2 regions of the Micromonospora schwarzwaldensis genome follow, and region 1 is predicted to be linked to the other one. Evidence: riboswitches for the same ligand, from Rfam matches in the RefSeq annotation. Region 1 holds a riboswitch; the other holds the start of a gene.
The links. A riboswitch is a leader RNA that binds a small molecule or an ion and turns the genes downstream of it on or off. The one in region 1 is predicted to bind cobalamin.
Positions count from the first base shown of each region.

Region 2: it holds a riboswitch for cobalamin, as region 1 does, so the genes downstream of both, VKK44_RS27085 (ABC transporter substrate-binding protein) here and VKK44_RS11220 (ribonucleoside-diphosphate reductase subunit alpha) in region 1, are expected to answer to the same signal.

Region 1 is NZ_CP154796.1:2,557,317-2,560,999, reverse strand. Features, by position in the region: gene VKK44_RS11225 (cytochrome P450) at 1-1,144, shown strand, start outside; cobalamin riboswitch at 1,212-1,419, shown strand; gene VKK44_RS11220 (ribonucleoside-diphosphate reductase subunit alpha) at 1,542-3,683, shown strand, end outside.
Region 2 is NZ_CP154796.1:6,217,776-6,221,458, forward strand. Features, by position in the region: gene VKK44_RS27075 (ABC transporter ATP-binding protein) at 1-171, opposite strand, end outside; gene VKK44_RS27080 (FecCD family ABC transporter permease) at 168-1,253, opposite strand; gene VKK44_RS27085 (ABC transporter substrate-binding protein) at 1,322-2,254, opposite strand; cobalamin riboswitch at 2,335-2,504, opposite strand; partial or broken gene VKK44_RS27090 (M14 family metallopeptidase) at 2,575-3,683, opposite strand, start outside.

The sequences.
Region 1 (3,683 bases):
GCACCCCGACTACGCCCGGTTCGCCGCCGGCTCCGGCGTGGTGCCGATCGTGCGCCGGGTCGGCGGCGAGCCGGTGCCGGCGTTGCTGATCTGCCGGTACGCCGACGTGCGCGAGGTGCTGCGCCGGCAGGACGTCTTCTCCCGGGCCGCCGCCGCGTACGCCGACGAGGTCGACGTGGCCGGCACCATGCTCGGCATGGACGGGGCCGAACACGCCCGGGTGCGCGGCACCGTGAAGGACGCGTTCACCCGGCCGGCCGTCGACGAGCTGCGCGACGCGGTACGGGCCGCGGCCGAGGAGCGGCTGGCCGCGATGGTGGGCCGGGGCGCCCCGGCCGACCTGGTCCGGGACTTCGCGGTCCCGTTCGCGCTGGACGTGATCTGCGACCTGCTCGGGCTGCCGGCCGACGACCGGATGCGGTTCCGCCGGTGGGGCGACATGTTCCTCGGCGCGGGCGACCTGAGCCGGGAGGAGGCGGCCCGGTCGGCCGAGGAGATGGGCGGCTACCTGTGGGGCCAGCTCGAACAACGACGCGGCCGGCCGGGCGACGACCTGCTCGGCCGGATCGCGACCGCCGCCGCCGACCAGCCGGTGGACGTCCAGATCAAACTGCCGATCTCGCTGGTGGTGGGCGGGTGGGAGACCACGGCCAGCTCGATCGCCACGTTCGTCCACGTGCTCCGGACCGAGCCGTACGGGCCGGAGGGCACCGGTTGGTCGTACCTGGTCGCGCACCCGGACCGGTTGGACGGCGCGGTCACCGAGCTGGAGCGGCTGCACTCCACCGCCAACGGCGACGAGATGCCGAGACGGGTGATGGCGGACGTGACGCTGCCCAGCGGCGCCCGACTGGCCGAGGGCGACATCGTGGTCCCCTCGCACGACGCCGCCAACCGCGACCCGGCGGTGTTCCCGGACCCGGAACGGATGGACTTCGACCGGACGCCCACCCCGCACCTGTCCTTCGGGCACGGCCCGCACTACTGCATCGGGGCCCACCTGGGCGCGCTGGAGGTCCGCACCGCGCTCGGCCTGCTGCTGCGGGAGCTGCCCGGCCTGCGCCTCGCGGTGCCGCCGGACGAGGTGCCGTGGAAGCCGGGCCACGCCATCCTCGGTCCGGCCGGGTTGCCGGTCACCTGGTAGTCGCGATGAGACGCACGCGACACGCGGACCCGACATCTGGTGTTGCCCACCGGCCATCACCGCCATATATGGTGTCTCCGCAGCTGGTTCGGCCGCGCCCCCGGGCGCGGTCGAGGCAAGAGGGAACCCGGTGGAAATCCGGGACTGCCCCGCAGCGGTGAGTGGGAACGACCGCCGTCATCAGCACTGGGCCACCGGCCTGGGAAGCGACGGCCAGTAGGTGACCTCGTGTCAGGCCCGCGAGTCCGAAGACCTGCCAGCGCGCCGTGCGCCACCGCGCGCGGCGGTCGAAGGTCGCGCGGGACGACCGACGCCAGCAGCCGGGCCGGCCCTGCGTGCCGTGTCCGTTGGCGTTCCCCCGCCGGCCGAGGCCATCGGTGACAGCGAGGGAGAGGTCATGACGGTCGTGCAGGAGAGTCCCCGGTCCGGTGCCGCCGGGCCGGAGCAGCGCCGGCTGGCGATGCGGGTCCGCAAGCGTGACGGCGACACCGAGCCGGTCGACGTCAACCGGATCGTGCGGGCGGTCGAGCGTTGGGTCGCCGACCTGGACGAGGTCGATCCGCTGCGGGTCGCCACCAGGACCATCAGCGGCCTCTACGACGGGGCGAGCACCGCGGAGCTGGACCGGTTGTCGATCCAGACCGCGGCGGAGCTGATCGGCGAGGAGCCGCAGTATTCCCGGTTGGCGGCCCGGCTGCTGGCCGCGTACGTGGACGAGGAGGTCCGCGGGCAGCAGGTGACGCGCTTCAGCGAGTCGATCGCGTACGCGCACGGGCTGGGCCTGATCGGCGACGACACCGCCGCGTTCGTGGCCCGCCACGCCGACGCGCTCGACGACGCCGTGGACCCGGCCGGTGACCTGCGGTTCGAGTACTTCGGACTGCGTACGGTGGCGGACCGCTACCTGCTGCGGCACCCGGAGTCGCGGCTGGTGGTGGAGACCCCGCAGTACTGGCTGCTGCGGGTGGCCTGCGGGCTGTCGCACACCCCGGCCGAGGCGGTCGGCCTCTACCGGCTGATGTCCAGCCTGGCCTACCTGCCCAGCTCCCCCACGCTGTTCAACTCGGGCACCCGGCACACCCAGATGTCGTCGTGCTTCCTGGTGGACTCGCCCCGCGACGAGCTGGACTCCATCTACGAGCGCTACCACCAGGTCGCGAAGCTGTCGAAGTTCTCCGGCGGCATCGGCATCTCGTGGTCGCGGGTGCGTGGCCGGGGCGCGCTGATCCGGGGCACGAACGGGCGGTCGAACGGCATCGTGCCGTTCCTGAAGACGCTCGACGCCGGGGTGGCGGCGGTGAACCAGGGCGGCCGGCGCAAGGGGGCGGCCTGCGTCTACCTGGAGCCGTGGCACCCGGACGTGGAGGAGTTCCTGGAGCTGCGGGACAACACCGGCGAGGAGTCCCGGCGTACGCACAACCTCAACCTGGCCAACTGGATCCCGGACGAGTTCATGCGCCGGGTCGAGGCCGACGACGACTGGTCGCTGATCGACCCCTCCGACGCGCCGGAGCTGCCCGACCTGTACGGCGAGGCGTTCGACGCCGCGTACCGGGCGGCCGAGAAGAAGGCGGTCCGCACGGTCCGGGCCCGTGACCTGTACGGGCGGATGATGCGCACGCTCGCGCAGACCGGCAACGGGTGGATGACGTTCAAGGACGCCGCGAACCGGCTGTCCAACCAGACCGGCGAGCCGGGCGACGTCATCCACCTGTCCAACCTGTGCACCGAGATCCTGGAGGTCAACGACGACGCCGAGACCGCGGTCTGCAACCTCGGCTCGGTGAACCTCGGCGCGCACGTCACCGCCGACGGCGTCGACTGGGAGAAACTGCGGGCCACGGTGCGCACCGCGGTGGTGTTCCTGGACCGGGTGATCGACATCAACTACTACCCGGCCGCGCAGGCGGCGGCGTCGAACCCGCGCTGGCGGCCGGTCGGGCTCGGGCTGATGGGCCTCCAGGACGCCTTGTTCACGCTGCGCCTGCCGTTCGACTCACCCGCGGCGCGGGAGCTGTCCACCCGGGTGCAGGAGGAGATCCTGCTGACCGCGCTGGAGACCTCCGCCGGGCTGGCCGAGCGGTTCGGGCCGCATCCGGCGTACGACCGGACCCGCGCCGCGAAGGGCGACCTGCACCCGGACCTGTGGGGCGCGACGCCGACCCAGGTCGACCGGTGGGCGGCGCTGCGGGCGCGGATCGCCGCGCACGGGCTGCGCAACTCGCTGCTGGTGGCCATCGCGCCGACCGCCACCATCGCCTCGATCGCCGGCTGCTACGAGTGCATCGAGCCGCAGGTGTCGAACCTGTTCAAGCGCGAGACCATGTCCGGCGAGTTCCTCCAGGTCAACACGTACCTGGTGCGGGAGCTGAAGGCACGTGGGCTGTGGACGCCGCAGGTCCGCGACCGGATCAAGCGGGCCGAGGGCTCGGTGCAGGGCATCACCGAGCTGCCCGCCGAGGTGCGGGAGCTGTTCCGGACCGCGTGGGAGCTGCCGCAGCGGGCGCTGATCGACCTGGCCGCCGCGCGGGCGCCCTAC
Region 2 (3,683 bases), 3.4 Mb from region 1:
CGGCGCGGGCAGCAGGCCGCCGACGGCGCGCAACAGCGTCGACTTGCCGGCGCCGTTGGGGCCGATGACGGTGACCCACTCGCCCACCGCGACCGTCAGGTCGACGCCGGCCAGGACCGGGCTGCCGCCCAACTCGACCCGCAGGTCACGGACCTCGACGGCGGCGGTCATGCTCCCACCCCGCGGGCGGTCCGCAGGATCAGGACGAAGAACGGGCCGCCGAGCAGCGCGGTCACCACGCCGATGGGGATCTCGGCGGGTGCCGCGGCGGTCCGCGCTACGACGTCGGTCAGCGCCAGGAACGCGCCGCCGAAGAGCATCGACAGCGGCAGGATCACCCGGTGGCTGGAGCCGGCGAGCAGCCGTACGGTGTGCGGCACGATGATGCCCACGAAGCCGATCAGGCCGGAGGCGGAGACCGCGGCGGCGGTGCCCAGCGAGGCGGCGGCGATCAGCAGGTAGCGGGAGCGTTGCGGGTGCAGCCCGAGGCTGGTGGCCTCGTCGTCGCCGAGGGCGAGCACGTCCAGTTCCCGCCGGTGCACCAGCACCACCACGGCGGTGAGCAGGAAGTACGGCAGGACCAGCAGCACGTCGTGCCAGCCGGCGGTGGAGAGCCGCCCGAGCAGCCAGGAGTAGACCTGCTGGAGGCTGTCCGAGTGCGCTTGCAGCAGGTAGGTCTGCCCGGCGGCGAGGAACGCCGACACCGCGACTCCGGCCAGGATCAGCGTGGCCGGCGAGCGGTCCCGGCCGCCGGCGGCGCCGAGCAGGTACGTCATGGCCACCGCGCCGAGCGAGCCGACGAACGCGGCGAGCGGAATGGTGACCGGAAGGCCGGTGAGCGCCCCGCCGGCCCCGGCGCCGAGCACGATCGCCGCGGTGACCGCGAGCCCGGCCCCGGCCGCCACGCCGAGCAGGTACGGGTCGGCCAGCGGGTTGCGGAAGACGCCCTGGTAGCACCCGCCGGCCAGGGCGAGCAGCGCGCCGACGAGCAGACCGAGCACGACCCGGGGCAGGCGCAGCTCGGTGACGATGGCGACCTCCTGCTCGGTGAGCCCGCTGTCCAGGTGCACGCCGGGCAGCAGGTTGAGCAGTTCGGCGGCGACGCTGCCGGGCGGCAGGCTGACCGGGCCGAACGAGACGCCGGCGACCAGCGCGACGAGCACCGCCACCAGGCCGGCGAGCAGCCAGCTCGGGCGCAGCCCGGCCGGCCGGCCGGTGCCGGCGCGGGTGCCGCCCCGGCGGGGGCGGGGCAGCCGGCCGGCCGGCCGGGGCCCGTCGGGGGTCCCGGCCGGCGCGACGTCCGCCGGTCGTACGGCCACGGTCAGGCCGGGACCTTGGCGGTGGCGTCGACGATCGCCTTCAGCAGGTCGACGACGCGCGGGCCCCAGCGGGAGGCGATGTCGTCGTCCAGCGCCACGACCTGGTTGTTCTTGACGGCGGTGAGGCCGGCCCATCCGCTGCGCGCCTTGACCGTGTCGGCGCTCTGCTGGCAGCACTTGGTGTCGGCCAGGAAGACGAAGTCGGGGTTCGCCTTGACGATGACCTCCTGGGAGAGCTGCGGGTAGCCGCCGCTCTTGCCGCCGGCGTCGGCCGCGTCGGCGATGTTCGTAAGCCCCGCGAGCGCGTAGATGGTGCCGATGAACGTCTTGCTGGTCGCGGTGTAAAGCTCCGGGCCCAGCTCGTGGTAGTAGGTCAGCTTCTCGGCGCGCTTGGGCAGGTCCTTGGTGAGCGCGGTGATGTCGTCCTTCATCTTGCGCACCACGGCGTCCGCCTCGGCCGGGTGGCCGGTGAGCTTGCCCAGGTCGGTGAGCTGCCGGTACGTGTCGTCGAGCGTGGTCGCGGCCGGGGTGAGCAGGACCGGGATCTTCAGCGCGACGAGCTGGCTGGCGATCTTGTTGGTGTCGTTGGTGATCACCACCAGGTCGGGGCTCTTCGCGGCGATCGCCTCGGCGTTCGGCTGGTAGCCGGAGAGGTCGGTCTTCGGCGCGTCCGCCGGGTAGTTCGACTGGTCGTCGACGGCGGTGACCTGCTTGCCGGCGCCGATGGCGAAGAGCATCTCGGTCGAGGTCGGCGACAGCGAGACGATCTTCTCGGGGCGCTTGTCCAGCGTCAGGTTGCCCACGCTGGCGGGGAACGAGCCGCCGGACGCGCCGGCAGCGGGGGTGTCGGTCGAGGTCTTCTCGGCGCAGCCGCCGAGAAGCAACACGCCGGCCGCGAGCGCGGTGGCGAAGAGTCGAGGGGTACGTCGGGTCACGGGTCCTCCTGTCGGTCGAGGAGCGTGGTGCTTCGCCGACAGGTGGAAGGCCCGTCCGCGAGGCGCCCTTCCTCGAGAGCGCGTGTCGCGACCGGGCCGCAGGCGACCTGGCTCGTCCCACGTCCGTCGGCGCCGGCGGGAGGCCGACGCCGCGCGTACGGGGCATCACAGTTGCGGGACAGCGCCGGTTTCACACCGGCTTCGCTGTGGCACGGTCGGTGTCACCGTAGCGCACGACCAGCGGAGATCACCCGGACGGGCGGGGTGGGCGGGGACCCCGGTGGGGGTGGAGCCGGGGTCCCCGCCGCCGGGTGAGGTCAGCAGTACTGGCTCTGCTTGCCGATCGCCCGGTACGGGCAGTCGGCGTACTCGGAGAGCGTCAGCACGGCGTCCCGGTTGCGCGAGGTCTGCGCCGGGATCACCTCGTCGGGCGGGTAGAAGCCGCCGCCGGAGGCCGAGCCGGGGTACATCTCGAACGTGTACGCCCAGATCTTGTGGGTGCCCCACATCCAGTCGATGCTGGTGCCGTCCGCGATGTAGAGGTCGCTCGACTGTTCCGGGGTGTAGCCGTTGCTGGCCGCCATCTGCTGGCCGATGGTGGCGAACGTGTTGTACTGGTCGGCGGTCATCCCGGTGGCGGTGTCGCTGTAGGTGTAGCCGTACGGCCAGAGCACCAGCTGGGAATAGGTGTGGAAGTCGATGTTCGCCTTGATCTGCTGCACCCCGCCGACGACCCGGCTGTTGACGAAGTTACGCAGCGCGGCGGTCTCCGGGGCGGAGAAGGCGGACGGGCCGCGGTAGGTGTCCGACGACTTGGTGCTGGACGAGCCGCCGCAGCAGCCCCACTGGTAGCTCCAGTTGCGGTTCAGGTCGGTGCCGACGTACGTGGAGCCGCTGTTGGGCTGCCGGTTCTTCCGCCAGGAGCGGTAGGAGCCGGTGGCGATGTCGTACTCGCTGCCGTCCGGGTTGACGGTGGGCACGATCCAGATCTCCCGGGAGTTGACGATGTTGGTGATCCGGGAGTCGCTGCCGTAGTTGTCGGTGAACAGGTTGAGCAGGTAGATCGCCATCTCGACGGTCAGGTGCTCGCGGGCGTGCTGCTGGGCGTTGAACAGGATCTCCGGTTCGCTCTCGTCGGTGCCGACGTTGTCGGAGATCTTCACGGCCATCAGGTCCCGGCCCTGGTAGGACGTGCCGATGCTGAGCTTGCGGGCGATGCCCGGGTGGTCGGCGACCACCTGGTTCACCACGGCGGTCAGCTCGGCGTAGTCGTGGTAGTTCGAGTCGGCGGGCGGGAACGCGTACGCGGTCGCGCCGCCGGTCGGCGCCGGGGCGACGTCCTTCTCCAGCCGGAAGCCGAGCCGGGTGATCGCGTTCGCCTCGGCGGTGGTCGCCGTGACGTGCAGCACGCCGTGTTCGGAGTAGTCGA